DNA from 2 places in the Streptomyces yamdrokensis genome. Region 2 is predicted to be linked to the other one. Evidence: riboswitches for the same ligand, from Rfam matches in the RefSeq annotation. Region 2 holds a riboswitch; the other holds the start of a gene.
The links. Region 2 has a riboswitch for glycine ahead of gcvT (glycine cleavage system aminomethyltransferase GcvT). Riboswitches for the same ligand answer to the same signal wherever they lie in the genome.

Region 1: another riboswitch for glycine. It lies ahead of gcvP (aminomethyl-transferring glycine dehydrogenase); the one in region 2 lies ahead of gcvT (glycine cleavage system aminomethyltransferase GcvT).

Annotation. Positions count from the first base shown of each region.
Region 1 is NZ_CM132679.1:1,144,540-1,159,962, reverse strand. Features, by position in the region: rRNA gene ACWZEH_RS04490 (23S ribosomal RNA) at 1-269, shown strand, start outside; rRNA gene rrf (5S ribosomal RNA) at 369-485, shown strand; gene ACWZEH_RS04480 (cardiolipin synthase ClsA) at 595-1,203, shown strand; gene ACWZEH_RS04475 (sugar phosphate nucleotidyltransferase) at 1,318-3,813, shown strand; gene ACWZEH_RS04470 (DUF881 domain-containing protein) at 3,923-4,840, shown strand; gene ACWZEH_RS04465 (small basic family protein) at 4,837-5,169, shown strand; gene ACWZEH_RS04460 (DUF881 domain-containing protein) at 5,229-6,182, shown strand; gene ACWZEH_RS04455 (FHA domain-containing protein) at 6,244-7,191, shown strand; gene ftsR (transcriptional regulator FtsR) at 7,238-7,981, shown strand; gene ACWZEH_RS04445 (bifunctional nuclease family protein) at 8,077-8,550, shown strand; gene ACWZEH_RS04440 (MerR family transcriptional regulator) at 8,768-9,454, shown strand; gene ACWZEH_RS04435 (DNA polymerase IV) at 9,565-11,067, shown strand; gene ACWZEH_RS04430 (PRC-barrel domain-containing protein) at 11,174-11,548, opposite strand; glycine riboswitch at 11,669-11,765, shown strand; gene gcvP (aminomethyl-transferring glycine dehydrogenase) at 11,937-14,822, shown strand; gene ACWZEH_RS04420 (TOBE domain-containing protein) at 14,987-15,382, opposite strand.
Region 2 is NZ_CM132679.1:5,494,124-5,509,546, reverse strand. Features, by position in the region: gene ACWZEH_RS24580 (cysteine desulfurase family protein) at 1-709, opposite strand, end outside; gene ACWZEH_RS24575 (DUF4190 domain-containing protein) at 777-1,043, opposite strand; gene ACWZEH_RS24570 (hypothetical protein) at 1,049-1,207, opposite strand; gene ACWZEH_RS24565 (TetR family transcriptional regulator) at 1,361-2,089, shown strand; gene ACWZEH_RS24560 (thioesterase family protein) at 2,137-2,997, opposite strand; gene ACWZEH_RS24555 (trimeric intracellular cation channel family protein) at 3,072-3,731, opposite strand; gene ACWZEH_RS24550 (ABC transporter ATP-binding protein) at 3,919-5,172, opposite strand; gene ACWZEH_RS24545 (ABC transporter ATP-binding protein) at 5,169-6,170, opposite strand; gene ACWZEH_RS24540 (ABC transporter permease) at 6,177-7,136, opposite strand; gene ACWZEH_RS24535 (ABC transporter permease) at 7,138-8,142, opposite strand; gene ACWZEH_RS24530 (ABC transporter substrate-binding protein) at 8,248-9,918, opposite strand; gene ACWZEH_RS24525 (enhanced serine sensitivity protein SseB C-terminal domain-containing protein) at 10,421-11,152, opposite strand; gene ACWZEH_RS24520 (enhanced serine sensitivity protein SseB) at 11,318-12,124, opposite strand; gene ACWZEH_RS24515 (AAA family ATPase) at 12,241-12,909, opposite strand; glycine riboswitch at 13,146-13,245, shown strand; gene gcvT (glycine cleavage system aminomethyltransferase GcvT) at 13,406-14,554, shown strand; gene gcvH (glycine cleavage system protein GcvH) at 14,695-15,072, shown strand; gene glyA (serine hydroxymethyltransferase) at 15,088-15,423, shown strand, end outside.

The DNA.
Region 1 (15,423 bases), 4.3 Mb from region 2:
AGTCTTGAGAAGGGCTGTCCCTAGTACGAGAGGACCGGGACGGACGAACCTCTGGTGTGCCAGTTGTCCTGCCAAGGGCATGGCTGGTTGGCTACGTTCGGGAGGGATAACCGCTGAAAGCATCTAAGCGGGAAGCCTGCTTCGAGATGAGGACTCCCACCTCTATAAGAGGGTAAGGCTCCCAGTAGACGACTGGGTTGATAGGCCGGATATGGAAGCACGGCAACGTGTGGAGTTGACCGGTACTAATAGGCCGAGGGCTTGTCCTCAGTTGCTCGCGTCCACTGTGTTGGTTCTGAAACCACGAACAACCCCGCACCCGTCCCCGGACGGTGTGTGGTGCGGTTGGATTGATTGTTTCATAGTGTTTCGGTGGTCATAGCGTAGGGGAAACGCCCGGTTACATTCCGAACCCGGAAGCTAAGCCTTACCGCGCCGATGGTACTGCAGGGGGGACCCTGTGGGAGAGTAGGACGCCGCCGAACTCCTTTTAGAGCTCTGGCTCTTGGGCACGCAGCCCGAGAGCCAGAGCTTTTTTGCTTTGAGGTAAGGTCAGTGAGCATCATCGGCACGTTTCCCACAGGAGGTCCCCGGGTGGAGGTCCAGGAGACTCGCGTCCAGACGGACCGTGTCCTCACCATCCCGAACATCCTCAGCATGGCGCGACTTCTCGGTGTGCCCCTCTTCCTGTGGCTGATCCTCAGGCCGGAGTTCGGCGGTCCGAAGAGTGACGGCTGGGCGCTTCTGGTGCTCGCCCTGAGCGGTGTCAGTGATTATCTGGACGGCAAGCTCGCGCGGCGATGGAACCAGATCAGCAGCCTCGGCCGGCTTCTGGATCCCGCGGCGGACCGGCTCTACATTCTTTCGACCCTTGTCGGACTCACCTGGCGCGAGATTCTCCCGCTTTGGTTGACGGCCGTACTGCTGGCCCGTGAGCTGGTCCTGCTGGTGATGGTGGGTATCCTCCGGCGTCACGGCTACCCGCCGCCGCAGGTGAACTTCCTTGGGAAGGCAGCCACCTTCAACCTGATGTATGCCTTCCCGTTGCTCCTGCTCAGTGACGGGAGCGGCTGGATCTCGTCACTCGCTGCTATTTTCGGATGGGCGTTCGCCGGATGGGGTACAACCCTCTATTGGTGGGCAGGAGTCCTCTACGTGGTGCAGGTCCGCCGTCTGGTTCGTGCGGACGCCATGGCCGGTTGACCTCGCTGAGTGGCACGCGCAGCGTCGCGCGATGGCCCGCAGTGGAAAAATGCGGGACAATCTTGGCGGGGGAAGTCGGCTAGACCGTCATCTCATGAGGAGGACGCTTCCGACATGAAGGCCGTCGTGATGGCCGGGGGCGAGGGCACGCGCCTTCGTCCCATGACCTCAAGCATGCCCAAGCCGCTCCTGCCGGTGGTCAATCAGCCGATCATGGAGCACGTTCTGCGGCTGCTCAAAAGGCATGGGCTCAACGAAACCGTTGTAACTGTCCAGTTCCTGGCTTCGCTCGTCAAGAACTATTTCGGTGACGGTGAAGAGCTCGGAATGGAGCTCACTTATGCCAACGAGGAGAAGCCACTCGGTACCGCAGGAAGCGTCAAGAACGCCGAGGAGGCGCTGAAGGACGATGCCTTTCTCGTCATTTCCGGTGACGCGCTGACGGATTTCGATCTCACCGAGCTGATCAACTTCCACAAGGAGAAGGGCGCACTGGTCACGGTCTGCCTGACCCGGGTGCCGAATCCGCTGGAATTCGGTATCACCATCGTGGACGAGGAAGGCAAGGTCGAGCGTTTCCTGGAGAAGCCGACGTGGGGGCAGGTCTTCTCCGACACGGTGAACACCGGCATCTACGTCATGGAGCCCGAGGTCTTCGACTATGTCGAGGCCGACGTGCCCGTCGACTGGTCCGGAGATGTCTTCCCGCAGCTGATGAAGGAAGGCAAGCCCGTCTACGGCTTCATTGCCGAGGGCTACTGGGAGGATGTCGGCACGCACGAGAGTTATGTGAAGGCTCAGGCGGATGTCCTGGAGCGCAAGGTCGACGTCGACATCGACGGCTTCGAGATCTCCCCGGGCGTATGGGTCGCGGAGGGGGCCGAAGTACATCCCGACGCCGTGCTGCGCGGGCCGCTCTACATCGGCGACTATGCCAAGGTCGAAGCCGGCGCCGAGATTCGCGAGCACACGGTCGTGGGGTCCAATGTCGTCGTGAAGAGCGGGGCCTTCCTGCACAAGGCCGTCGTGCACGACAACGTGTACGTCGGGCCGCACAGCAACCTGCGAGGGTGTGTGCTCGGCAGGAACACCGACGTCATGCGCGCGGCACGGATCGAGGACGGCGCCGTCATCGGTGACGAGTGCCTGATCGGTGAGGAATCGATTGTCCAGGGCAACGTACGGGTGTATCCGTTCAAGACGATCGAGGCGGGCGCGTTCGTCAACACCTCGGTCATCTGGGAGTCCAGAGGACAGGCACACCTTTTCGGCGCCCGTGGGGTGTCGGGAATCCTGAACGTCGAGATCACGCCGGAACTCGCCGTTCGGCTGGCCGGCGCCTATGCGACGACGCTGAAGAAGGGATCGACGGTCACCACGGCCCGGGACCATTCCCGTGGTGCCCGTGCCCTGAAGCGTGCGGTCATCTCCGCGCTGCAGGCCAGCGCCATCGACGTACGGGATTTGGAGAACGTGCCGCTGCCCGTGGCCCGGCAGCAGACCGCGCGGGGCAGTGCGGGCGGCATCATGATCCGGACCACTCTCGGTGTGCCGGACTCCGTCGACATCATGTTCTTCGACGGACAGGGCGCCGACCTCTCGCAGGGCAGCCAGCGCAAACTGGACCGGGTGTTCGCGCGGCAGGAGTACCGACGCGCGTTCCCGGGCGAGATCGGTGATCTGCACTTCCCGGCGAGCGTCTTCGACTCGTACACCGGCTCGCTGCTGCGGAACGTCGACATCACGGGAATCGCGGAGTCCGGACTGAAGGTGGTCGTGGACGCGTCGAACGGCAGCGCGGGGCTCGTACTGCCGAGTCTGCTCGGCAAGCTCGGGGTGGACTCGTTGACCATCAACCCGGGGCTCGACGAGTCCAGGCCCACCGAGACGGCGGATGTCCGGCGGTCGGGGCTGGTGCGACTCGGCGAGATGGTGGCGTCCTCCGGTGCCGCGTTCGGTGTGCGGTTCGACCCGGTCGGCGAACGGCTCTCCCTTGTCGACGAGAAGGGAAGGATCATCGAGGACGACCGGGCGCTGCTCGTTCTGCTCGACCTCATCGCGGCCGAGCGGCGCAGTGGCCGGGTCGCGCTTCCGGTGACCACCACCAGGATCGCCGAGCAGGTGGCGGCCTATCACGGCACCCAGGTGGAATGGACGACCACCTCGCCCGACGACCTCACCCGCGTGGGTGGTGAGGAGGGCACGATCTTCGGCGGTGACGGCAAGGGCGGTTTCATCGTTCCGGAGTTCAGCAGGGTCTACGACGGCACCGCGGCCTTCGTCCGGCTCATCGGCCTGGTGGCGAGGACGCAGCTCACGCTCAGTCAGATCGATGCGCGTATCCCGCGTGCACATGTGATCAAGCGCGACCTGGCGACCCCGTGGGCGGTCAAGGGGCTCGTGATGCGGCGGGTCGTCGAGGAGGCCGGCGACCGCTTCGTGGACACCACCGACGGTGTGCGTGTGGTGGAGACCGACGGCCGTTGGGTGATGGTGCTGCCCGACCCGGCCGAGGCGGTCACCCACCTGTGGGCCGAGGGCCCCGACGACGCCTCTGCCCAGGCTCTGCTCGACGAGTGGGCAGCGGTCGTGGACAGCGCCGGACGGTAGCCGAACCGTCGAGCGAACGGTACGCGTGCGTGCCGGACAGGCGTCCCCAACGGGGCCTGTCCGGCACGCCGGTAGGCCCGTTCGGAGGTAGCGCCCGCGGCATGCGACGATGTGCGGCATGCCGCAGCAACCCCCCGTTCGGAGCACCCCCCGGCGGCTACCGCGTCCGGACGCGTCCATGTCGTTGATCACCAACGTGATGGACCACAGCCTCGACGAGGGATACGCCGAGGCTGCCGCGCGGAAGCGGGCCGACGGCGGTGGAGGTATGCCGAAGACCCTCAGGGCGAAGCTGGGGCTCGCCGGCGGTCTGGTGCTCGCGGCCCTGGTGGTGACCGTGGGGGCCGCGCAGGCCAGAGTGGAGGCTCCCGTCGTCGCCAAGGAGCGCGAGGAGCTGATCGAGAGGATCGACCGGGAGACCGAGGCGGCGGACAAGCTCGAGGACGGCATAGACACCCTCCGTTCCGACGTGAGCGCGCGGCAGCGCGAGGCGCTCAGACAGAGCGGTGAGAGCGACCGCACCGACCTGGTGGGCGTCCTGGCGGGCGCCGTCGCGGTGCAGGGCCCCGGCGTGAAGCTCGTGGTGAACGACGCCAAGGACACGAGTGCCGACGGGGACGGCGACGCCCGGTCGACCACCGGGTTCTCCGACACCGGGCGGGTCCGCGACCGGGACATGCAGCGTGTGGTCAACGGCCTGTGGGAGTCCGGAGCCGAGGCGATCTCCATCAATGGGCAGCGGCTGACCGCTCTTTCTGCGATCAGGGCCGCGGGGGACGCGATACTGGTCGACAACAGGCCTCTGGTACCGCCGTACACGGTCTTCGCCGTGGGGGACGGCCGGGAGCTGAGCAGCCGGTTCCAGAACAGCTCGGACGGGCTGTACCTGCATGCCCTGCAGGAGAACTACGGCATCCGTACCGCTCTCTCGGTGGAGGACGACCTCCGGCTGCCCGCCGCACCGAGTGTGATCGTACGAACCGCGCAACCGATAACCGAGACCGCACCTGAGAAAGGCACATCGTGATCGCCGTACTGGGCCTCGTCGTGGGAGTCGTGGCCGGCCTGTTGGTCCGGCCCGAGGTCCCGGCGGTCGTCGAGCCGTACCTGCCGATCGCCGTCGTGGCGGCGCTCGACGCCGTCTTCGGCGGGCTGCGGGCCATGCTCGACGGCATCTTCGACGACAAGGTCTTCGTGGTGTCCTTCCTGTCGAACGTGGTCGTCGCCGCGCTGATCGTCTTCCTCGGCGACGAGTTGGGCGTGGGTGCCCAGTTGTCCACGGGCGTGGTGGTCGTGCTCGGTATCCGGATCTTCTCCAACGCCGCGGCGATCCGCCGGCACGTGTTCCGGGCGTGAGACCGATGAGCGATCAGGACCACGAGCCCGAGCACGAGCACCCCCGTCAGGACGGCAGGATGACGCCCGATCCGCAGACCGGACCGCGCGCGGCGGCCCCCGGCGCCCATCAGGCGTCCCGGCCCCACCCCGCCTCGGCGCCGCGCCCCGCTCTCGCGCCGCGTCCCGCTGCGGCATCCGGCGGCGGGTTCCGGAAGGAACTGCCCGACGAAGTGCCCGCGTCCGCGAGCGTGTCCGCGGAGTCCGCGTCCATGGAGGGGGAGACGCCGCCGGACCGGCCCGGATCAGGCCTGTCCGGACGGCAGCGGCTGGTGAACAGCCTGTGGCCGCCCCGGATCACCCGGGCCCAACTCATCGTCGCCCTGCTGCTGTTCGGCCTGGGCTTCGGTCTGGCCGTCCAGGTGGCCTCGAACAGCGACGGCGACAGTGCCCTGCGTGGTGCCCGCCAGGAGGATCTCGTCCGTATCCTCGATGAACTCGACGACCGCACAGAGCGTCTTGAGGAGGAGAAGCAGGGACTCGAGGAGCAGCGCGACGAGCTCGAGAACAGCTCGGACCAGGCCGAGGAGGCTCGTCGGCAGACGCTGGAGAGGGAACGCCAGCTCGGCATTCTGGCGGGCACGGTGGCCGCCCAGGGCCCCGGCATCACGTTGGTCGTCGAGGACCCGAAGGGGATGGTCGAGTCGAACATGCTGCTCGACGCGGTCCAGGAGCTGCGCGCGGCCGGCGCCGAGGCCATTCAGGTGAACGGCATACGGGTCGTGGCGGGCACCTACCTGTCGGATTCCGGTGACGGAGTGAGCGTCGACGGGAACAAGATCACCGCGCCCTATCGTTTCAAGGTCATCGGCAAGCCGCAGGACCTCGAGCCGGCGCTCAACATCCCTGGAGGAGTGGTGCAGACTCTCGAGAAGGAACAGGCCACCGCCTTGGTGGAGAGGTCGACCAAGATCGTCGTGGATGCCTTGCGACCGGCGAAGCAGCCTGGCTACGCTCGGTCGTCCTCGCAGTGAACCGGGGGTGCATGGAGGGCGGCCGACGAGAGCAGGAGGTTGCGGGGGGTCGGCGCACCGAATGGGTGGTGCGTGGTGGAAACTGTCTGGTGGATACGGACGTTGTGAGGATGTCCGGGTCGGCCAGTGTGTTCAGTCAGGGTTCGTCCTGCCCCACGGGCGGGTCTGTTTCGGTCAAGGGGAATCGCCCGTGAAGTTGTTTGGGAAGTTGTTCGGCAAGAGCGCGCGAGAAGGCCGCGACAGTGCGACCGCTCGTCATCGCGCACAGCCCGGCGCGGAGGCGTCGCGTCCGCTGTACCGGGATCAGGTCGGTGGTCCCGGCGAGAACGTTGCGGGAGGCCAGGGCGCGCCGTCCGCTGACCCTGCGCAGTCGAGCGGCATAGGTTTCGGGCAACCGTCAACCTCAGGTACGGGTGGAGGGTTCTCCGCCCCGCACGCGTCCCAGGCCCCCGGTGGGCAGGAGGATCCGTCCATGTCGGCCCTGGTGTGTACGAGGTGCGGTAACCGCAACGCGGAGAACAGTCGTTTCTGTTCGAACTGCGGAGCCCCGCTCAGGCCCGGAGCCGTCCCGGAGCGCCCCTCCGAGACGACGTCCACCATCTCCATCTCCGGTCTCGAGGCGTACGACGCCGAGGTCACGGGCCAGACGCAGGTCCCGGCGCTGTCCCCGGAGGCGCAGGCGGCCGTCGACGCGCTGCCGATGGGGTCCGCGCTCCTGGTCGTGCGCCGCGGGCCGAACTCGGGCAGCCGTTTCCTGCTGGACGGCGATCTGACCACGGCCGGCCGCCACCCGCAGAGCGACATCTTCCTGGACGACGTGACGGTCTCCCGCCGGCACGTGGAGTTCCGCCGCGGCCAGGACGGTTCGTTCACGGTGGCCGACGTGGGCAGCCTGAACGGCACGTACGTCAACCGCGAGCGGATCGACCAGGTCGGTCTGTCGAACGGTGACGAGGTGCAGATCGGCAAGTACCGGCTGGTCTTCTACGCGAGCCAGCGGGGCTACTGACCCTCCCCGGACTCCGTCCGGGGCACCCTGACCCCAGGGAAGGTCCATGCTTCACACACCGAGCGGCGGTACCGGGCACGGTATCGCCGCCGCGGAAACTGGACTGATGAGCATCGGCACGGTGCTGAACGTGCTGCGCGAGGAGTTCCCCGAAGTCACCATCTCCAAGATCCGTTTCCTGGAGTCGGAAGGGCTCATCGAGCCGCAGCGGTCCCCCTCGGGGTACCGCAAGTTCAGTACCGAGGACGTAGAGCGCCTCGGCCACGTCCTGAGGATGCAGCGGGACCACTATCTGCCGCTCAAGGTGATCCGCGAGCACCTGGACGCCATGGAGCGCGGCGAGGCCGTCCCGCTTCCGGTGCTGTCCCGGCAGCGGGACGGGGAAGCCGACCCCGAGCCGTTTGCCGACCCGCCCGCCACAGCGGCCCGGATCGGGCGGGCGCAGCTGCTGGCGGCGGCCGGCGTCGACCAGCGCCAGCTCTCGGAGTGGGAGTCGTACGGGCTGCTCGCGCCGGTCGAGGACGAGGTGTACGACGCCGGGGCGGTCACCGTCGCCGGCCTCATCACCGAACTGGGACGGTTCGGGATCGAGCCGCGGCATCTGAGAGCGATGAAGGCCGCCGCCGACCGGGAGGCCGGGCTGGTCGACCAGGTCGTAGCCCCGCTCAAACGTCATCGCAACCCGCAGACCAGGGCGCACGCGCAGGCGCGCACGAGGGAGCTCGCCGGTCTCACGGCGAAGCTCCACGCCGCGCTGGTGAGCTCGGCGCTCGGGGTGCGACTGCCCTGAGAGCGAGGGCAAGAGGGTGGGCGCGGAGGACCGGATCGGCCGCCCGATCCGGGCCCGACTACCCAAACGTCCCGGGCACGGCCTAGGGTTGCTGTGTGAACGAGCTCGATGTCGTAGGTGTCCGGGTCGAAATGCCCTCGAACCAACCGATCGTGCTGCTGCGTGAAGTGGGAGGCGACCGGTACCTCCCCATCTGGATCGGGCCGGGGGAGGCGACGGCCATCGCCTTCGCCCAGCAGGGCATGGCTCCCGCGCGCCCGCTGACCCACGACCTCTTCAAGGACGTGCTGGAAGCCGTCGGCCAAGAGCTCACGGAAGTGCGTATCACGGACCTGCGTGAGGGGGTCTTCTACGCGGAGCTGGTCTTCGCCAGCGGTGTCGAGGTGAGCGCCCGGCCGTCCGACGCCATAGCGCTGGCGCTGCGCACCGGTACGCCGATCTACGGCAGCGACACGGTGCTCGACGACGCGGGGATCGCCATCCCGGACGAGCAGGAGGACGAGGTGGAGAAGTTCCGCGAGTTCCTCGACCAGATCTCGCCGGAGGATTTCGGCTCCAGCAGCCAGTGAGGGGCGTCGGCCGTTCCGCCGGAACGCTGCTCGGGACCCGGTGCGTGAGAGCCTTGCCCGGCCCGTACGGAGGGCATTCGGCTAGCCTTTCCCCGCGGTGGGGCACGGGAAACCACTCTTAGGGTGATTATCACTCGGCGTGCCGAGTGTGGCGATCGTTGACGCACCCTTGGTGACTGCCTACCGTCGAGGAGGCAGGTCAAGGACGGAGGTCGGCGTGAGAAGCACCGGCGACGGTACGGCTGGGGGTGCCCCCGGACATGGTCTCGGGGTGAGCGGTCCGTACCCTCCCCCAGGCTCTCAGCTCCGCGCGAGCGGGGCGTATGCCCATCACGGCAGCCCGGCCGATCCTGCTCCGCAGCGACCGGCGGCCGTGCCGAGCAGCGGAGGGGCGACGACGTCCATGGCGTCCGAGGAGATCGGCTACCGCGGCCCCACGGCCTGCGCGGCCGCCGGCATCACCTACCGGCAACTGGATTACTGGGCTCGCACGGGACTGGTCGAGCCGAGTGTGCGGCCCGCCCATGGCTCGGGGACCCAGCGGCTGTACAGCTTTCGGGACGTTGTCGTCCTGAAGATCGTCAAGCGGTTCCTGGACACCGGTGTCTCGCTGCAGAACATCCGGACCACCGTCCGGCACCTGCGGGAGGGGGGCTTCCACGACCTGGAGCGCATGACGCTGATGAGCGACGGCGCCACGGTCTACGAGTGCTCCACGCCCGACGAGGTCCATGCCCTGCTCCAGGGCGGCCAGGGAATCTTCGGGATCGCCGTGGGTGTGGTGTGGCGGGACGTCGAGAGCGCGCTGTCGCAGCTGCACGGGGAGCGCATCGACACCGGAGAGACGCTGATCGGCCCCAACCCTGCGGACGAACTGGCAAGGCGGCGCAACCGCGCCGTATGAGCCGTTGTGCCGCAGGGGTGGCCCGCCCCGTCCGCGCTGCCCGTGCGGTGGGTACGGGCCGACGGCAGGCGGGTGGGGCGTTGTCAGTGGCGTAGGGCAGCATCGGAGGTGTGAGATCCGCGCCCACCGTCCTGCACCTCGACATGGATGCCTTCTTCGCCTCGGTGGAGCAGGCGTCCAAGCCGAGTCTGCGCGGGAAGGCCGTGGTCGTGGGCGGGCTCGGGCCGCGCGGTGTGGTCGCCACCGCCTCGTACGAGGCCCGGCTCTTCGGTGTCCATTCCGCCCTGCCCATGGCGCAGGCGCGGCGGCTCGCGCCGAACGCGGCGTATCTGGTGCCCCGCTTCGCGTTGTACCGGTCGATCAGTGACCAGGTGATGGAGCTGCTGCGGGCGCTGTCGCCGTTGGTGGAACCGTTGAGCCTCGACGAGGCGTTCGTGGATCTGGAGGCCGGCGGGGCGGCCTGGGACGAGCGGTCCGCGCGGCTCGCCGGGGCGAAGCTGCGCGCCGACATCCGGGCGGTCACGGGGCTCACCGGATCGGTGGGACTGGCGGCCTCCAAGATGCTGGCGAAGATCGCCTCGGAGCAGGCCAAGCCGGACGGCCTGGTGCTGATCGAGCCGGGGACCGAGCGGGCCCTGCTGGCGCCGCTGTCGGTCCGGACCCTGCCGGGTGTCGGGCCGGCCACCGGTGACCACCTGCGGCGTGCCGGGATCCACACGGTCGGGGAACTGGCCGAGGCAGGGGAGGACGAGCTGGTACGTCTGCTCGGCAAGGCACACGGACACGCCCTGCACGCCATGTCCCTGGCGCGGGACGAGCGATCCGTGGTGGCCGAGCGGGAGACGAAGTCGGTGTCGGTCGAGGACACCTACGACGTGGACATCCACGACCGGGTGCGGGTCGGGGTGGAGGTCCGGCGCCTGGCCGACCGCTGTGTGCGCCGGCTGAGGGTGGCGGGGCTGTCGGGCCGGACCATCGTGCTGAAGGTGCGCCGGTACGACTTCTCGACGCTCACCCGTTCCGAGACCCTGCGAGGACCCACGGACGACCCCGCGGTGGTGCGCGAGGCCGCGGCGCGGCTGCTGGACTCGGTCGACACGACGGGCGGCGTGCGGCTGCTGGGCGTGGGGGTCAGCGGGCTCGCGGACTACACGCAGGAGGACCTGTTCGCACAGGCGGCGGGGGAGCGGGAGAAGGAGCTGCCGGGCGAGGAGGCGGAGGCGGCCGTGCCCTCGGAGGAACAGCAGCAGGCGGTCGCCGAGCGGCGCTGGCCGGCCGGGCACGACGTACGGCACAGTGAGTACGGCCATGGGTGGGTCCAGGGCAGTGGCCTGGGGCGGGTCACCGTGCGGTTCGAGACGCCCGGGTCGGCGCCGGGGCGGGTGCGGACCTTCCGGAACGGGGACCCGGCCCTGCAACCCGCGGATCCGCTGCCGTTGGTGGAGCGAAGACCTGGGGACGACAGGGAGAGCGCGGACGGCCCGAGCGGCAGGGACGGCCGGGCCGGGGACGGTCGGCACGGTGGGAGTGGCCGGGGTGCCCGGGGCAGCCAGGAGGCAGCGGCTGGTGCCGGGGCGGCGGGTGTCCCGGATCCAGGACCATCGGGAGGGTAGGGCCCAGGGCTGCCCCGGACGGGGAACAGGGGCGAGGACCGTGCGGGGTGTGCCCGCAGAGGCCGGACGGCGGGACAACAACGGCACGTGGGGGCCACTGAGGGCGTCAGGTGGAGTCGTCGCTGCCGGCGAGTTTGCCGAAGTCGTGGTCCGGGAGTGGCGGAGGGGCGGAGATGTCCAGGCCGTAGTGGTGGTAGAGCTGGAGTTCCTGCTCCGGGGAGAGATGACGGCCCACGCCGAAGTCGGGGGCGTCCTTGATCAGGGCGCGTTCGAAGGGGATGTGGAGACCGCCGTCGATCAGCTCGCTCGGCTCCAGAGGAACGAAGGCGTCCCTGCTGAACAGACCGGTGCGTATCGCCGCCCACTCCGGCACGCCGGTGGCGTCGTCGAGATAGACCTCGTCGATCGTGCCGATCCGGGTGCCGTTGCGGTCGAATGCCTTGCGGCCGATCAGGTTGCGCGGATCGATGTCGGTCTGCACGGGCCCTCCACTGGTCGCAATTCCGCACATCACTCGTCAGCACTACAAAACGGCACAATCGGCCCGGCGGCCACTCGGACGTCCGGGTCTTGCCCCCGCTGGTACGCTGGCAGCGGCTGCTGACCCCGTGCGGGAGAGTCCTCCAGGCACCACCGGAGGGCGCCGAAGGAGCAAATCCTCCCCGGAATCTCTCAGGCCCACGTACCGCATGGACGAGGTCACTCTGGAAAGCAGAGCGGGTGTCCACGGCTTCCGCTCTCACCGACGGTGAAAGCCGGCTGCCCCGGGCAGCCGGTGAAGCTCTCAGGTTGAGATGACAGAGGGGGAGGCCGTCCGGGCACCCGCCACGGTGCCCCTCGAAGGTCGTCGGACCAGGAGGCCTCCGCACATGACCGCCCATCGCATTTCCCTCTCCGAGCTCGAACAGGGAACGCCCTTCGAGCAGCGTCACATAGGCCCCGACCACGAGGCCCGCGCCAAGATGCTCGCGCAGGTCGGCTACGGCTCGCTCGACGAGCTGACGGCCGCCGCGGTCCCGGATGTGATCAAGAACGCTGACGCGCTGGACCTGCCGGATGCCCGGACCGAGTCCGAAACGCTGGCCGAACTGCGATCGCTGGCCGACCGCAACGAGGTGCTCGGCTCCATGATCGGGCTGGGGTACTACGGGACCTTCACGCCGCCCGTCATCCTGCGGAACGTGATGGAGAACCCCGCCTGGTACACGGCGTACACGCCGTACCAGCCGGAGATCTCGCAGGGGCGGCTCGAAGCGCTGCTGAACTTCCAGACCATGGTCGCCGAGCTCACCGGCCTGCCGACCTCCGGCGCCTCCCTGCTCGACGAGGGCACCGCGGCCGCCGAGGCGATGGCGCTGTCGCGCCGCATGGGCAAGAACAAGAAGGGTCTGTTCCTGGTCGACGCGGACGCGCTGCCGCAGACCGTCGCCGTCATCGAGACCCGGGCCGAGCCGGCCGGCGTCGAGGTCGTCGTCGCCGACCTGAGCGAAGGCATCCCCGCCGAGGTGGCCGAGCGCGAGATCAACGGCGTGCTGATCCAGTACCCGGGCGCCTCCGGTGCCGTACGCGACATCAAACCGGTGATCGACCAGGCGCACGAGCTGGGCGCGCTCGTCACCGTGGCCGCCGATCTGCTCGCCCTCACGCTGCTGAGGTCCCCCGGCGAACTCGGCGCGGACATCGCCGTCGGCACGACGCAGCGCTTCGGCGTGCCGATGGGCTTCGGCGGACCGCACGCCGGATACATGGCCGTACAGGAAAAGATGGCACGCAGCCTGCCCGGCCGGCTCGTCGGCGTCTCCGTCGACGCGGACGGGCACAAGGCCTACCGGCTCGCCCTCCAGACCCGTGAACAGCACATTCGCCGTGAGAAGGCCACCAGCAACATCTGTACCGCCCAGGTACTGCTCGCTGTCATGGCCGGCATGTACGCCGTGTACCACGGCCCCGAGGGGCTGCGGACCGTCGCGTGGCGCACCCACCGCTACGCGGCGGTCCTCGCCGAGGGGCTGCGGGCCGGCGGCGTGGAGATCGTCCACGGCGCCTACTTCGACACGCTGACCGTACGGGTCCCCGGGCGGGCCGCCGAGGTCGTGGCCGCCGCCCGGGACAACGGCGTCAACCTGCACCCCGTCGACGCCGACCTCGTCTCGATCGCCTGCGACGAGACCACCACGCGCGACCGGCTCGCTGCCGTGTGGAGCGCCTTCGGTGTCGAGGGCGACGTCGAGTCCCTGGACGCGGCCGCGCGCAACGCCCTCCCGGACGCCCTGCTGCGCACCGACGAGTACCTGACGCACCCCGTCTTCCACCAGCACCGCTCCGAGACCGCGATGCTGCGCTATCTGCGCAGGCTCGCCGACCGCGACTACGCGCTGGACCGCGGCATGATCCCGCTGGGCTCCTGCACCATGAAGCTCAACGCGACCGCGGAGATGGAGCCCATCACCTGGCCCGAGTTCGGACAGCTGCATCCCTTCGCGCCGGCCGGGCAGGTCCAGGGCTACCTGACTCTCATCCACGAGCTGGAGGACCGGCTCGCGGAGGTCACCGGCTACGACAGGGTGAGCCTCCAGCCCAACGCGGGCTCCCAGGGCGAACTGGCCGGTCTGCTCGCCGTACGCGGCTACCACCGGGCCAACGGCGACGAGCAGCGCACCGTCTGCCTCATCCCCTCCTCCGCGCACGGAACCAACGCCGCGAGCGCCGTCATGGCCGGCATGAAGGTCGTCGTCGTGAAGACCGCCGAGGACGGCGAGGTCGACGTCGACGACCTGCGCGCGAAGATCGAGCGGTACCGCGACGAGCTGTCGGTGCTGATGATCACCTACCCCTCCACGCACGGTGTGTTCGAGGAGCATGTCGCCGACATCTGCGCGGCCGTGCACGAGGCGGGCGGCCAGGTGTACGTGGACGGTGCGAACCTCAACGCGCTGGTCGGGCTGGCCAAGCCCGGACACTTCGGCGGGGACGTCTCGCACCTGAACCTGCACAAGACCTTCTGCATCCCGCACGGCGGCGGCGGTCCCGGCGTCGGCCCGGTCGGCGTGCGGGCGCACCTGGCGCCGTACCTGCCCAACCACCCGATGCAGCCCGAGGCGGGGCCGGAGACCGGGGTCGGGCCCATCTCGGCGGCGCCGTGGGGCTCCGCGGGGATTCTGCCCATCTCGTGGGCGTACGTCCGGCTGATGGGCGGCGAGGGGCTCAAGCGGGCCACCCAGGTGGCGGTACTCAGCGCCAACTACATCGCCAAGCGCCTCGAGCCGCACTATCCGGTGCTGTACACCGGTCCCGGCGGGCTGGTCGCGCACGAGTGCATCATCGATCTGCGCCCCCTGACCAAGGCGACCGGCGTGAGCGTGGACGACGTGGCCAAGCGGCTGATCGACTACGGCTTCCACGCGCCGACGATGTCGTTCCCCGTGGCTGGGACGCTGATGATCGAGCCGACCGAGTCCGAGGACCTGGCCGAACTCGACCGGTTCTGCGAGACGATGATCGCGATTCGCGCGGAGATCGAGAAGGTCGGCTCCGGTGAGTGGCCCGCGGACGACAACCCCCTGCGCAACGCCCCGCACACCGCCGCCGCGCTCGGTGGGGAGTGGGAGCACGCCTACAGCCGTCAGGAAGCCGTCTTCCCGACCGGAGTGAGCGCCACCGACAAGTACTGGCCGCCGGTCCGCCGCGTCGACCAGGCCTTCGGCGACCGCAACCTGGTGTGCTCCTGCCCGCCGCTCGAGGCGTACGAGGACTGACGCGGCGGGAGGAACCTGCGGGAAAACCTCCTACCGGGGAGTGGAAGGGCCCCGCTTCGGCCGGACGGCCGGGCGGGGCCCTTCGCCGTATCTCCGTACGTACCTCCCACCTGGCCTGTGGGACCGGGCCGGAGCCCGGGTGGGACCGGGACCGCTTCCGCGTGTCAGATGCGGTCGATGTGTACGTTTGTCGACTTCACCCGGGCTGTGGCCTCCATGCCGACCTCGAGCCCGAGCTCCTCGACGGCCTCGCGGGTCAGCAGTGAGACCAGTCGATGCGGGCCCGCCTGGATCTCTACCTGGGCGGCCACGTCGCCGAGCTTGACCGCGGTGACGATGCCGGGGAAGGCGTTGCGCGTCGAGGTGTACGGCGTGCCCTCCTCGATCGCGCCGGCCTTCGCGAGGTCGACCGAGAACGCCGCCAGGTCCTGCCCGTCGATGAGCCGCCGTCCGCCTTCGTCGCGGTGGGTGTTGACCCGGCCCGCGTCCGCCCAGCGGCGGGCGGTGTCCGGGCTGACGCCGAGCAGCCGCGCTGCCTGGCCGATCGTGTAGGACTGCATGCCGATCACGATAGGGCGGGCGGTGGAACCGGGCGGTGCGG
Region 2 (15,423 bases):
CGTGCCGCTCCTGACCGCCGCCGTGCAGCACGGGTACGGGGGTGTGCTCGCGGCCCAGGACCAGTGCTCCGATGCCGTACGGACCGCCGATCTTGTGGCCCGAGACGGTCATCGCGGCGAGCCCCGAGGCGGCGAAGTCCACCGGCACCTGGCCGAAGGCCTGGACGGCGTCGGAGTGCAGCGGGACACCGGACTCGGCGGCGGCCTCGGCCAGTTCGCGGACCGGCAGAATCGTCCCGATCTCGTTGTTGGCCCACATCACCGTGGCCAGGGCCACGTCGTCGGGGTTCCTGGCGATCGCCTCCCGCAGGGCGTCCGGGTGGACCCGGCCGTGCGGGTCGACCGGCAGGTACTCGACGGTGGCGCCCTCGTGCTCGCCGAGCCAGTGGACGGCGTCCAGGACGGCATGGTGCTCGACGGGGCTGGCGAGGACCCGGGTGCGGGCCGGCTCGGCGTCTCGGCGGGCCCAGTACAGGCCCTTCACGGCGAGGTTGTCGGCCTCGGTGCCGCCCGAGGTGAAGACCACCTCGCTGGGGCGTGCCCCGAGGGCTTCGGCGAGGGCTTCGCGGGCCTCCTCGACACTCCGGCGGGCCCGCCGGCCGGCCGCGTGGAGGGAGGAGGCGTTGCCGGTGACGCCGAGGTGCGCGGTGAGTGCCTCGACCGCCTCGGGAAGCATCGGGGTGGTCGCGGCGTGGTCGAGGTAAGCCATGGTGGGGCCGATTCTACGGGCCCCGTCCGGTGGCCTCGGGGCGCGGTCGGCCGGATACCACGCCCGCTCAGAAGCTCCAGGAGATCGTGTCGTTCATCCGCATCAACGCCAGCAGGACCAGCAGGTCGGCGATGCCCAGGCCGAGGCCCAGGCAGGCGCGTGCGCGCCGGGTCGTGCCCCGCCGCAGGGCGAGGCCCGCCAGCACGATGGCGATCGGACCGAGAACGACGTTGAGGACGAGCAGGCCCAGCAGCCCCAGGACGAAGGACGCGACCGCCATGCCGTCGGCGTCCTGGACAGCGGTTCGGTGGGGGGCCCGGGAGGTGAGGTACACGGTGGTCAGCCCTCCCGGCGGATGCGGGCGCGGCGCTCGCGCAGGGCGAAGACGGCGAGCCAGACGGCGATGACGGCGCCCCCGGCCGCGGAGACGGCCGGCGGCACGTGGGCCACGGTGCCCAGGACGACGCCCATCAGCAGAAGCGCGGCGAGGAACAGCATGAGTCGGGCCCTCCAGGCTTCGGGGTTCGGGGTTCGGGGTTCGGGGTTCGGTGAGCATCTGCAGGTACGAGTGTTCACTGACTCTGTGGTCCAAACACTCGGCACCCGCCGTCGCGCTTTGCGATTTTGGAGAACGGTTGTTGACTGCATGGCATGAGTCACGCCCTCGGCACCCGGCAGGCCCAGAAGCAGAGGACCCGGCGGACGCTCCTCGACGCGGCACTGGGGCTGCTCGAGGAACAGGGCCTCGGCAGCCTGGGCCTGCGCGAGGTCACCCGGGCCGCGGGGATCGCCCCGACCGCCTTCTACCGGCACTTCCGCTCGATCGAGGATCTGGGCGTGGCACTGGTCGGGGAGGCGCTCGAAAGCCTGCACCCGTTGATCGGGACGGTGATGGCCACGAGCGGTGACGCCGAGGAGCGCATCACGCGCGCCGTGGAACTGATCGCCGGGCATGTGGACCGGCACCCGGCGCACATGCGGTTCATCGTCCGCGAGCGGCACGGCGGGGTGCAGGCGGTCCGGGAGGCGATACGCGAGCAGCTCGCCCGGTTCACCGAGGAGGTCGCGAAGGCACTGGCCGGGGACCCGGTGTCCGCGGGCTGGAGCGAGGACGACCTGCTGATGCTGGCCCAGCTCTACGTCGACCAGATGATCGCCACGGGATGCCTTCTCCTGGAGGCACCGGCATCGGTACCGGCGACGGCGCCCGGGGGACGCGAGCGGTCGCGGACGCGGGAGCACGTGGCACTGATGGCGGCCCGTCGGCTGCGGCTGATCGGCATCGGCCGTCTGCACTGGCTGGACCGCCCGGCCGACGGAGGCAGGGCCGGTGACGGCACTCCCGGCGGCGGAACGAAGGGCGACGGTACGGCCGGCTGACGCGCCGGCCGCACCGCGAAGGACGGCGCAGGACCGCCCAGGACCGCTCAGCCCAGGCGTACCCGGGCGAGCTGACGGGACTGGGCCACCAGGCGGCCGGAGCTGTCCCAGACCTCGGCGTCCTCCTCGAGGAAGCCGCCGGCGAGGTTGCGGGTGGTGATCGACACCCGCAGCGGGCCGGGTGCCGGGCGGGAGCGGACGTGCACCGTCAGCTCGACCGTGGGGACCCAGCCCTTGATCCCGAGCTCGAAGGCGGTGGGAGGCAGCGCGTCCACCGCGAGGAGCAGCGAGAGCGGGTCGTGGTCCCGGCCGTCGGCGAGCCCGAACCAGGCGCGCATCTCCCCCTTGCCGGAGGGCTTCCCGAGGGCCCAGCCGAGGGTCGACGGGTCGAGCTTGAGCATCAGCCGGTCCATGATGGCGGAGCTGCCCTCGACGGGGGCCGGGCCGTCCCCGGCGCCGAAGCACTGGTCCATGGGCGGCATCCCGGGCGGCTCGGCCGACGTACGGACGTCGTCGGGGAGGGTGTCCAGGTCGCCGTAGGACGCCAGGAGACGGATGCGCTCGACCTCACGGCCCCGGTCGTCCGTCTGGAAGAGGGACGCCTGCCCGGTCGAGAGGGTGCGTCCGGTGCGTACGGTCTGGGTGCGGACGACCGCCGGGCCCGGCTGGGAGGCGGTCAGGTAGTGCGCGGTGAGGGTGAACGGGTCCGGGTGCGGCAGCGCGTCGGCGAGGGCGCGGCCCAGGACGGCCAGCAGATAGCCGCCGTTGACGGCGCTGATGATCGTCCAGCCGGCGGAGAGATCGGCGTCGTAGACGCCCGGTTCGCGGGGGACGACCGCGGTGTCGCGATCGAACTCACTGTCGCCGATGGTGGCCCGAACGGCCGCGGCGGAGGCTGCTTCTGGCATGGATGAACAGTACAAGAGTGACCTACTAAGCGGTAGCTTTCTCCCGCCTCTCCCCCTCGTCCGCTCCTCCTCGCCTACTCCTCCTCGCGGACCGTCGAGCGCCGCTGCCACGCGCGGGGCGCCCGCCAGTGGTACCGCAGCGCCAGCAGCCGCAGCACGAACGCCGTGATCACGGCGAGGGTGCCGGTGAGCGCGTTCAGCGTGTCGAACCGGATGCACAGCGCGACCATGGTGGCGCCGACGAGCGCCGGCACCGCGTAGAGATCGCGGTCCCAGCGCAGCAGCGAGGGCACCTCGTTGGCGAGCACGTCCCGCAGTACACCCCCGCCCACCGCGGTGGCGAGACCCATGCAGGCGGAGGCGGTCAGGCCGAGCCCGTAGTCGTACGCCTTGGTGGTGCCGACGACGCAGAACAGGCCGAGCCCGGCAGCGTCGAAGAAGTTGACGGCGTTCTGGATGCGCTCCACGTGCGGGTGGAGGAAGAAGACCAGCACCACGGCGAACAGCGGGGTGACGAAGTACCCCAGGTCCGTGAAGGCGGCGGGCGGCACCGCGCCGATGACCACGTCGCGGAAGAGACCGCCGCCGAGGGCGGTGACCTCCGCGAGTACGGCGATGCCGAAGACATCGAGGTTCTTGCGCACGGCCAGCAGGGCGCCCGAGATCGCGAAGACGAAGATGCCGATCAGGTCGAGCGTGTGCAGGAGGGACGGGCTGAAGAGTTGCTGAAGCACCCGTACATTCTTACCCGGCAGGAACCCCTCGCCTTACAAAACAAGGCGAGGGGTGAGACGAACGTACTGTCCGTGGAGGTGCGAACCGGTCCGGGCGGGCACCGGACGACGCCCCGAAGGGTTCCCGGAGCACCGGACGGTTCCGCCCCGTCCGGTGCTCCGGGAACCCGGGAAGTACGGCGGTCCGTCAGTCGGTCCCGGCCGGACCCTTGCCGGACGCGTCCGGCCCCGTGGCGTCGTGGCCCTTCGCGACGGCGTCGGCCGGCGGGTCGCTCGGCACCTCGGCCACTGCGGGCACCTTCTCCTTGACCACCGCGGCGTCCGGCTTGGTCGTCGAGTCGGCCGGCAGGAGCGCGGCGGGAACCTCCGCTTCGCCCTCGGCCCGCTCCGCCACCACGTCCTCGGTCTCCGTGACGGCCTCGATGCCCGTCGGCCGGGTCCGCGTCAGCTCTCCCGACGCGATCTCGGCGGTGTAGTGGCAGGCCACCCGGTGACCGCCGCCGACGTCCCGCAGTTCCGGCCGCTCGGTCGCGCACCGCTCCGCCTGGGCCCAGGGGCAGCGGGTGTGGAAGCGGCAGCCGGTGGGCGGGTTCGCCGGGGAGGGCAGGTCACCGGTGAGCAGGATGCGCTCGCGGCGGTCCTCCACCTCCGGGTCCGGCACCGGCACGGCCGACATCAGGGCCTTGGTGTACGGGTGCTTGGGCTCGGCGTAGAGCGTGTCGCTCGGCGCCTCCTCGACCAGCGAGCCCAGGTACATCACGCCGATGACGTCGGAGATGTGCCGGACGACCGCGAGGTCGTGGGCGATCACCAGGTAGGTCAGGCCGAGTTCCTCCTGGAGTTCCTCCAGCAGGTTGACGACCTGGGCCTGGATCGACACGTCGAGCGCGGAGACCGGCTCGTCGCAGATGATCACGTCCGGCTCGAGGACCAGCGCGCGGGCGATGCCGATGCGCTGGCGCTGGCCGCCGGAGAACTCGTGCGGGTAGCGGGCCAGCGCGTTGGAGGGCAGGCCGACCCGCTCCAGGATCGCCTTGATCTTCTCGCGGCGCTCCTCCTGGTTCTTGCCGATGCCGTGGGCGACCATGCCCTCGGACAGGATCGACTCGATGTTCTGCCGGGGGTTGAGCGAGCCCAGCGGGTCCTGGAAGACCATCTGGAGCCGGCGCCGGAAGCGGCGCATCTCCTCGCTCGGCAGCTTCGCCAGGTCGGTGCCGTCCAGGACGACCGACCCCTCGGTGATGTCCACCAGCCGCAGCACCGACCGCCCGAGGGTGGTCTTGCCGCAGCCGGACTCGCCGACCAGACCGTAGGTCTCGCCGGCCTCGACCTTCAGGGACACCCCGTCCACCGCGTAGACGTGCCCGACCGTACGGTCGAACAGCACGCCCTTCTTGATGGGGAAGTGGACCTTGACGCCGTCCAGTTCGAGCAGGCTCATGCGGGGACCTCCTCGGCCTTCGCGTCGTCGAGTACGGGGTTGACGCACCGCACCTGGTGACCGGCGGCACGCGGCTCGGCGAGCCGCGGGGTGCCGGTCAGGCAGCCCATCTCGTACCGGTCGCAGCGCGGCGCGAAGGCACAGCCGTCGGCCCAGGCGACACGGTCGTTGATGGAGCCGCGGATGGGCTTGAGGGACTCGCCCCGGGGGGCGTCCAGGCGCGGGATGGAGCCCAGCAGTCCGTGCGTGTAGGGGTGGGTGGGGTGGGCGAACAGCTCGCGGCGCCCGGCGGACTCCACGGCCTTGCCCGCGTAGAGCACGTTGACCTCGTCGCAGAGGCCTGCGACCACCCCGAGGTCGTGGGTGATCATCAGCAGGGCGGTGCCCTCCTGGTCCACGAGTTCCTTGAGCAGTTCCAGGATCTGGGCCTGGATCGTCACGTCGAGGGCCGTGGTGGGCTCGTCGGCGATGAGCAGGCTCGGGGCGCAGGCCACCGCCATGGCGATCAGCGCGCGCTGGCGCATACCGCCGGAGAGCTGGTGCGGGTACTCCTTGAGCCGCCGGTCCGGGTCGGGGATGCCGACCCGGTCCAGCAGGTGGGCGGCCTCCTTGCGGGCGGCCTCCCCCTTCATCCCGCGGTGACGCTCCAGGATCTCGGTGACCTGCACGCCGATCGGCACGACCGGGTTGAGCGAGGACAGCGGGTCCTGGAAGATCATCGCCATCCTGCTGCCGCGCAGGTCGCGGCGGGCGGACGGGCTCATGGTGAACAGGTCCGTGCCGTCGAATTCGGCACGGCCGCCGACCGTGACGCCCTTGTGGGGCAACAGGCCCATCAGAGCCAGGGAGGTGACGGACTTTCCGCAGCCGGACTCGCCGACCAGGCCCACGACCTGGCCCTGGTCGACCGAGAAGGAGACGCCGTCGACCGCCCGGGACTCCTTGCGGCCGCGGCCGCCGAAGGTGACGGTCAGTTCGTCGACAGTGAGCAGAGACATGGTGGTTCAGCCCCTCAGCTTCGGGTCGAGGGCTTCCCGCATGGCCTCGCCGAGGAGGGTGAAGCCGAGGGCGGTGATGATGATGCCGACGGCGGGGTAGACCGCCATCATCGGCGCGTTGTCGAAGAAGCGCTGCGCCTGGGCGAGCATGACGCCCCACTCGGGGATGGCCGGGTCGGGGTTGCCCAGGCCCAGGTAGGACAGGGCTGCGGCCTCGATGATCGCGGTGGCCAGGGAGAGCGTGGCCTGCACGATCACCGGGCTGAGCGAGTTGGGGATGATCTGCGAGACCACGATGCGCCGCTTGCGCACACCCAGGGACTTGGCCGCGAGCACGTAGTCCGCGCCGCCCTGCGCCAGCATGGAGCCGCGCAGCAGCCGGGCGAACACCGGAATCTGGACGACACCCACGGCGATCATCACGGTGGTCAGCGACTGCCCCATGACGGCGGCCACGGACACGGCCAGCAGCAGCGAGGGCAGCGCCAGCATCATGTCGATGAAGCGCATGATGACGGAGTCGATCCGCTTTCCGGCATCACCGCCGAGGGTGGCGGCGGCTCCGGAGACGCCGCCGATCAGGAAGCCGACGGTCAGGCCGATGAACGTGGAGACGACACCGACGAGCAGCGTCTGGCGGGCGCCGACCAGCATGCGGGAGAACATGTCCCGGCCGAGGTGGTCGAGCCCGAACCAGTTGTCGCCGCGGGGGCCTACGAACTCGCCCCGGTTGGGGAAGACCTCGCCCCGCCAGGTCTGGGCCGTCGGGGAGTACGGGGTGAGGTAGGGCCCGACGATCGCGACGAGGACGAACAGGGCGATGACGACGGCGCCGATGATCGCCATCTTGCTGCGCTTGAGCCGGCGGAAGGCTTCCCGCCACAGGCTGGCGCCGGAGCTGGTCTCCTTGGTCGCGGTCAGTTCCGCGAGGCGCTGGATCTTGTCGGTCTTGGTGGCGACGCTCACGTCAGTGCACCCGCACTCTCGGGTCGATGAGGCTGTACGCCACGTCCACCAGCAGGTTGATCAGGACGTACACCAGCGCGATGAACATGATGAACCCGACGAGCACGGGGTAGTCGCGGCCGTCGATCGCGGTCCGGATGAAGGAACCGATGCCTCCGAAGGAGAACACCGACTCGGTCAGGACCGCCCCGGACAGCAGGGAGCCGGTGAGCAGGCCGACCGCGGTCACCACGGGGAGCATCGCGTTGCGCAGCACGTGGCGGCCGCGCACGACGCTCCGCTTGAGGCCCTTGGCCTCGGCGGTGCGGACGTAGTCCTCGTCCTGGACCTCGAGGACGCTGGCGCGGGTCATGCGCACGATGACGGCGAGCGGGATGGAGGCCAGCGCGACGGAGGGCAGGACCAGGTGCATGATCGCGTCCCAGGACGCGTCGAGTTCCCCGGTCAGGACGCCGTCGAGGACGGCGAATCCGGTGACGTTCGTGGCGTTGATGCCGGTGTCCAGGCGCCCGTAGCTGGGGAAGATCCCCAGCTCGACGGCGAAGATCTGCTTGAGGATCAGGGCCAGGAAGAAGACCGGGATGCAGATGCCGATGAGCGACCCGGAGACGGCGGTGACGTCGAGCCAGCCGCCGCGGTTGCGGGCGGCGAAGTAGCCGAGCGGGATACCGACGGCCACGGCGATGATGATCGCCAGGAGGGACAGCTCCACGGTGGCGGGGAAGCGCAGGACGAACTCGTCCCACACCGGCTGTCCGGTCTGGGTGGAGGTGCCCAGGTCGAGTTCGGCGATGCGCTTGAGGAAGCGCCAGTACTGGACATAGACGGGCTGGTCCAGTCCGAGCGCGCGGTTGATGCGCGCCACTTCGGCCTCGGTGGCCTTTTCCCCCAGGATCGCTGAGGCGGGTCCGCCGGGCAGCCGGTCGAGCCACAGGAAGAGCAGAACCGACAGGCCGAGCAGCGTGGGTATGAGCTGGAGCAGTCTTCGTACGACGAGACGCAGCACCCCGCATGCCCCTTTCTTACGTGATGTGTGACATGAACGGACCCGCCCGGCCGCCGAGTTGCGACGGCCGGGCGGACCCAGTGTGCTTGGGTGGTTACTGCTCGCCTACTTGAACGAGGTCTCGGCGAAGATCTCCTGCGTCAGCGGGGAGACGTTCGGCGGGTTCACGTTCTTGGCGAAGGCGATGGCCGGCGGGGAGGACGAGACCGGGACACCGGGCAGGTAGTCCATGATGACCTCGTTGGCCTTCTTGTACGCGGCCACGCGCTCGTCGTGGTTGCCGAGGGTCGAGCCCTCGTTCACGGCCTCGAAGACCTTCTTGTTCTTGAAGCCCCACTGCTTGTCGTACCCGGAGAACCAGGTGCCGATGAAGTTGAAGCCGTCGTTGAAGTCACCGGTCCAGCCGAGCATGTGCAGGTCGCAGGAGCCCGACTCGGTGGCGTCCAGGTAGTCCGGGGCCCACTTCATCGCCTTCGGCGTGACGGTGATGCCGGACTTCTCCAGGTCGGCCTTCATCAGCTCGAACAGGTCCTGCGGGGCAGGCATGTACGGGCGGGTGACCTCGGTCGGGTAGCAGAAGTCGACCTTCAGCTTCTCCTGACCGGCCTTCTTGAGGAGCTTCTTGGCCTCGGCGGTGTCGTACGGGTACTGCTCGACGTCCTTGGAGTAGCCCTCGACCGTCTCGGGCATGAACTGGTCGGCGACCTTGCCGCCCTCGGGCAGCTGGGTCTTGACCAGGTTCTCCCGGTCGATCGACTGCGCGATGGCCTGGCGGACTTCCTTCTCCTTCAGCGCGGGGTTGGCCTCCTGGCTCATGCCCACGTAGAAGAGGTTGAAGACGCCACGGGTCGGGACGCCGTAGCCCTCGTCCTCGAGGGTCTTGACGTCCGCCGGAGCGACGAGGTCGTAACCGTCGATGTCACCGGCCTGGAGCGCCTGACGGCGGCCCTCTTCGGTGTCGATGGTGCGGAAGACCAGGTTCTTGATCTTGGCCTTGTCGCCCCAGTAGCCGTCGAAGCGCTCAAGGGAGACTTCCTTGTTGCCCTTGTTCCACTTCGTGATCTTGTACGGGCCGGTACCGGCGACCGTGCCGGCCTCCTGGCTGTACTTGGGGTACGTGATGGCGTCGCCCTTGGCGGAGGCGTCCTGCTTCTTGTACGCCTCGAGGGCCTTCGGCGAGTGGATCGCCAGGGCCTGGAGGGAGAAGCCGCCGGGGAGGTTGGCGGAGGGCTCCTTGACCTCGATGACGGCGGTGTTCTCGTCCTTCGCGGTGCAGGACTTGTAGTTCGCCTCGGGCGTTTCCTTGTCCTCGTTCTTCGCGAAGCCGCCCATGATGGACTGCCAGTAGTACGAGACCGCGCTGGACTGGTAGGTGCCCGTCCAGTTGAACCAGTGGTCGTAGTTGGCGCAGACGGCCTCGGCGTTGAACGCCTCGCCGTCGTGGAACTTGACGTCCTTGCGGAGGTCGAAGGTCCAGACGGTGCCCTTGTCGTTGCTCGACCACTTCTCGGCGAGGCCGCCGACGAGCTCGCTGCCGCCCGACTCGTGCTCCAGAAGCGCCTCGAAGGCCTGCCGCGTCACACGGAAGGTTTCACCGTCGCTGGCCAGGGCAGGATCGAGGGAGCCCGGGTCACCGGCGCCGGCGAAGACGAAGGTGTCCTTCTCGCCGCCGCTCTCGTTGTCACTGTCCCGTTCGCTGGAGCAGCCCGTGGCGATCAGACCGACCGCCACCGCGGCCGTGATCGCCCGAGCGGCTCGGGACTTGGGTATGCGCATATTGGGGCCACTCCGGGTCCGCTATGTGGATGCATCTTGACCGGCCGAACACTACAGACGTTCACAGCGAGTCGAGAACAGTCCGGATAGCGGTGATACCTAGCTGAGATCTGAACAGTTGACATAAGGGACTCTTCAGGCGTCCCCCCGTCATGAATTAACCGTTCGGACACATCTGACGCATCGTCAGTAGCCTCGAAAAAAGCGTCAGGCGGCGTGAAGAACGGGTGAAACCGCAGGTGACAGGCGGTTGACTGGTCATAGCTGAGTGCACATGGCCGAAAATCTGACGTGAAATCAGCACCCGAGGGCGGAGCCGCCGCCCTTCGCCGGCAGGTGCGTCCATCCCGCGGGCACCGTCACGCTGAGTCAGCACAGGGGTGTGCGGCCGGGTCCTTCCGGACCTGCCTCTCACGCATACGCCCCGGTCAGCGCCGGGGCCCGACCGGCGGATCAGGTCGGAGGTGACTGGCGGTATCTCTCCAACCGGGCCGAGCGGGTGCTAACGCGCGGGCGGGTAGCCGGGAGAGGCGGCGGCGCCGTGCGCCTCTCGGTCGTAGAACGGGCGGGCGTTGGCGCGCAGCCACATCGCGACCGGGTCGTGTTCGTCGGACATCGCGACGGTCGACACCAAAAGCCCGTCCGGGACCGCGCCGAGGGACTGCCGCATCATCGCGCGCACCGCGTCCACGGCCGGCGGCGACGTGTCGTACACGTCCAGGCCGACGGCGAGGTACGGGGCGCCGAGCGACGGCTGCACCCAGGCTCGGCGCAGCGAGCGGACGGCGGGGGTGCGGTGCGCGTTCTGCGCTATCAGGGCGTAGAACTGCGGGATCTCGATGGCGGGTTCGGACAGCCGCAGGGGCCCGGCGGGCTGCCGGTCCAGCCCGGTGGCGAGCCGGCGCAGATCCAGCCAGGGGATGCCGAGGCCGCCGCCCGGGGCGTGCGGATTGAGCCAGAGTCCGTAGCGGTCGGGGTAGAGGGCACGGGCGGCCTCGACGCCGTCGACGACCTCGTAGGACCGGTTCCAGCCACTGGCGGACAGCTCCTGGGCGGAGGTCACGCAGGGCGCGTAACCGAGGCCGTCGACCTCCATGTTCCCGTACTGGGCGTCCGGGGAGCCGGCCTGGCCGTGCCACAGCAGCATCCAGACGTGACCGGAGGAGGGTGTCGCGAGCGCGCGCAGCAACGCCTCATAGGCGTCGTAACGCCCGGGTGTCACCTGGCGCAGCATGTGCTCGACCTGCCCGGCCGCCGCGGTGCCAGCGCTCACTTTGTATCGCCCCTCCGTACCACCCGTACAACACCCTCGCCCGAGCCAATGAACCTAGCTTAAGCGCCTGACGGCGCCGGGGAGCTCCGCCGGTGCGCGACCGGCCCCCGGCAGCACCGCGCCCCCTCAGCGCTGCCATTGGCAGAAGGGGCGGACGCGGTCGCGCATCCACTGGCCGACCGGGTCCTGGGCCACGTCCAGAAGGACGAGGTTGACGGGCCACCTCACCGGCTCGCGGCCCAGCGCGCGGCCCAGCGCGTCCATCGGCGCGGCCCTCAGGTCGCCCTCCGTCCGGGACAGTTCGGCGGGGGCCAGCTCGACGCCGACGAACAGCACCGGTTCGGCCGTCTCGATCTCGGCGAGGCAGCGGCGGGCGGTGGTGACGACGCCGAGGGCCTCGAACTCCGCGGAGGCGGCGGCGAGGAAGTCCACCGGGTCGTCCTGCCAGTCGGGTTCGAACAGCTTGACCCGGCCGCCGCTCGCGGGGCCGTCCAGCGGGCCGCGTCCGGCGCGGCACAGGGCGGCGACCGCGGGGGGCGGCAGCGGGATGCCGACCACTCCCCCGGGATTCACGGCGATCCCGGCCTGCGGCGGCAGACCGCGCGCGAACTCCACCGCGGGCGCGACGGTGAACGACATGTGGGTGCCGACGACCTGACGGAACTGTTCCTCGGAGCTGAAGACCGGTACGTACGCCTGGCCGTCGATCTCCGTCGTGGGCAGGTCCAGCGGGCCGCTGTCCGGTCCGCCGCCGTTGGGCAGCGGTATCCACAGGTAGCTGCGGCCCAGCACCTCGATGATCCGGCCGTCGGCCGAGGGGACGCCGAGGGAGGCGGAGAGCGCCTCCTCCAGCTCGTTGCCTGGCCATCCGCCGTGCGGGTGGGGGTGAGTCTGTGCCGGGAAGTCCGCGGAGAAGCCCGCCGGGAAGTCCATCTGCCTACCGCCTGCCTGGAACCACTGCTGTGGCTGGAAAGGCTAACCGCTGCCGCACCCCGGCGTGCGGCCCGTCCACCGGCAGGCCGGCCGCCCGTGGCGCCACCGGCCCGTGATCAGTCCGTGAACTCGATGCGGTGCAGCGCGTCCGCCGCGTCGCGGTCGGCCAGGACCGCCGATCCGCAGCCCGCGGGCAGGTCGCCGCGCGCCACGGACGTCAGCAGCCGGTCGATGGCGGTGCGGTGGCGCCGGAAGGCGTACCGGGAGACCCCGCGACCGCGCTCGCGCTGGCCGTCCAGGGCCTGCTCCGGGGGGACGTCGAGCAGCAGCAGGTGCAGGACCGCGCCCCTGCGGCGGGCCTCGCGGGCCAGCCAGCGGCGCACCCAGGCCTGCGTGCCGCAGTCGTGGACGACGACGCCCTCGCCGGTGCGCAGGGCGCGCCGCAGTCCGGCGTAGTGGGCGAGGCGGACCAGGGGCCGGTACACCGCGTACGGCAGGAGGCGCGGCGCGGCGCGGTCCCAGCGGTCCCGGGTGTCCTGCGAGTCGATGCGGGTGCCGCGCGCCGCGCGCCGCATGAGGGTGGACTTGCCGCTGCCGGGCAGTCCGGTGACCACGACGAGGTCGCGGGGGCCGAAGAGCAGGGCGTGCGGGCTGCGGCCGGCACGCTCGCGCAGGTCGCGGACGACCGGCGCGGGCAGGGTGGCGCAGGCGTCCCTGGCCGAGGGGGCCTGCTGCTCGGGCAGCGTGACGCCCGTGGTGGTGGCGTACGCCGTGGCCTTGTTCACCGTAAGTCCTCCCCTGGGGGCGGTCCGACCCTGTGACCAGGTACCGGACCATTTCCCCGCCGAGTGTAAAGAGACGGTAACGCCGAGGGCTTCCGGATTCCTTCCCTTTCCCGATACAGACCTGTCACAGCCGTCCGTGAACACCCGGGCACCCTGCGCTTCCTCTCAGAAGGGTCCCCCTGCCGCGGCCCGGCGATGCGTGCAATGATGAGCGCGCCAACTGCATACCGGCCGTTCGAATCCGCGCGGGAGAGTCCCCGGCACCGTTGCCGTCGGGGCGCCGAAGGAGCAAGTCCCTCCCTTGAATCTCTCAGGCACCGTTACCGCGTGGGCGAGGCACATCTGAAAAGCGGGCCGCCGCGCGTGTTCACCGGCGGCTCCACCCAAGGTGCAAACCGTGGTCGTCCCCTGCGCGGGCGGTCATGGCGAACCTCTCAGGTTCCGATGACAGATGGGGAGGAACGACCTCGCCCGTCCTGCCCTGGGAGACCGACCGATGAGCAGTACCGAACCCCGCCGGACCGCACTGGACGCCCTGCATCGTTCGCTCGGCGCCACGATGACCGATTTCGCCGGCTGGGACATGCCCCTGCGCTACGGCTCCGAACGCGACGAGCACAACGCCGTGCGCACGAGGGCCGGTCTCTTCGACCTCTCCCACATGGGCGAGATCACCGTCACCGGCCCGCAGGCGACGCAGGTCCTGGACCACGCGCTGGTCGGCAACATCGGGACCGTCAAACCCGGCCGCGCCCGCTACACCATGATCTGCCGTGAGGACGGCGGCATCCTGGACGACCTGATCGTCTACCGGCTCGAGGACACCGGGGCCGGTTCCCCTCACGCCGGTTCTCCTCACTACATGGTGGTCGCGAACGCCTCCAACGCCCAGGTGGTGCTGGACGCGCTGGTGGAGCGGTCGGCCGGCTTCGACGCCGAGGTCCGTGACGACCGCGACGCGTACGCGCTGCTCGCGGTGCAGGGCCCCGAGTCCCCCGGCATCCTCCAGTCCCTCACCGACGCCGACCTCGACAACCTGAAGTACTACGCCGGGCTGCCCGGCACGGTCGCGGGCGTTCCCGCGCTGATCGCCCGTACCGGCTACACCGGCGAGGACGGCTTCGAGCTGTTCGTGAAGCCGGAGCACGCGGTCGGGCTGTGGCAGGCGCTGACCGAGGCGGGTGAGGGCGCAGGGCTGGTCCCGTGCGGGCTGTCCTGCCGGGACACGCTGCGGCTGGAGGCGGGCATGCCGCTGTACGGCAACGAGCTGAGCACCTCCCTGACGCCGTTCGACGCCGGGTTCGGCCGGGTGGTGAAGTTCGAGAAGGAGGGTGACTTCGTGGGCCGCGCCGCCCTGACCGAGGCCGCCGCCCGCGCCGAGCGGACCCCGCCCCGCGCCCTGGTCGGCCTGGTCGCCGAGGGCCGCAGGGTCCCGCGCGCCGGGTACGCGGTGGTCGCCGGCGGTGAGGTGATCGGCGAGGTCACCTCCGGCGCGCCCTCCCCGACGCTGGGCCGGCCGATCGCGATGGCGTACGTCGACGTGGCGCACGCGACGCCGGGCACGGAGGGCGTCGGCGTGGACGTCCGCGGCAGCCACGAGCCGTACGAGGTCGTGGCACTGCCGTTCTACAAGCGGCAGAAGTGACACCTTCGTAGACGGTCCCGGCGCGGCCTTCCGGGCTTTCGCACGTCGGGGTACGGCGGTACAGGGTGCCGTACGACGGCGCAGGTCGCCGTAGTGTCCGACTCATCAGCACATCCCCCGCCCACAGGAGAATCCAGATCATGAGCAACCCCCAGCAGCTGCGTTACAGCAAGGAACACGAGTGGCTGTCGGCCACCGAGGACGGTGTGTCGACGGTCGGCATCACCGAGCACGCGGCCAACGCGCTCGGCGACGTCGTGTTCGTCCAGCTTCCCGAGGTCGGTGACACCGTGACCGCGGGCGAGACCTGCGGCGAACTGGAGTCGACCAAGTCGGTCAGCGACCTGTACTGCCCGGTCACCGGCGAGGTCACCGAGATCAACGAGGACGTGGTGAACGACCCGTCGCTGGTGAACTCGGCCCCCTTCGAGGGCGGCTGGCTGTTCAGGGTGCGGACCGGCGAGGAGCCGGCCGACCTTCTCTCCGCCGCCGAGTACGACGCCTTCATCCAGGGCTGAGGAGGCCGTAGCCGCATGTCGCTTCTGAACACCCCGCTGCACGAGCTCGACCCCGACGTCGCCGCCGCGGTCGACGCCGAGCTGCACCGCCAGCAGTCCACCCTCGAGATGATCGCCTCGGAGAACTTCGCCCCGGTCGCGGTCATGGAGGCCCAGGGCACGGTCCTCACCAACAAGTACGCCGAGGGCTACCCCGGCCGCCGCTACTACGGCGGCTGCGAGCACGTCGACGTGATCGAGCAGATCGCCATCGACCGGGTCAAGGAGCTGTTCGGCGCCGAGCACGCCAACGTGCAGCCGCACTCGGGCGCCCAGGCCAACGCCGCCGCGATGTTCGCGCTGCTCAAGCCC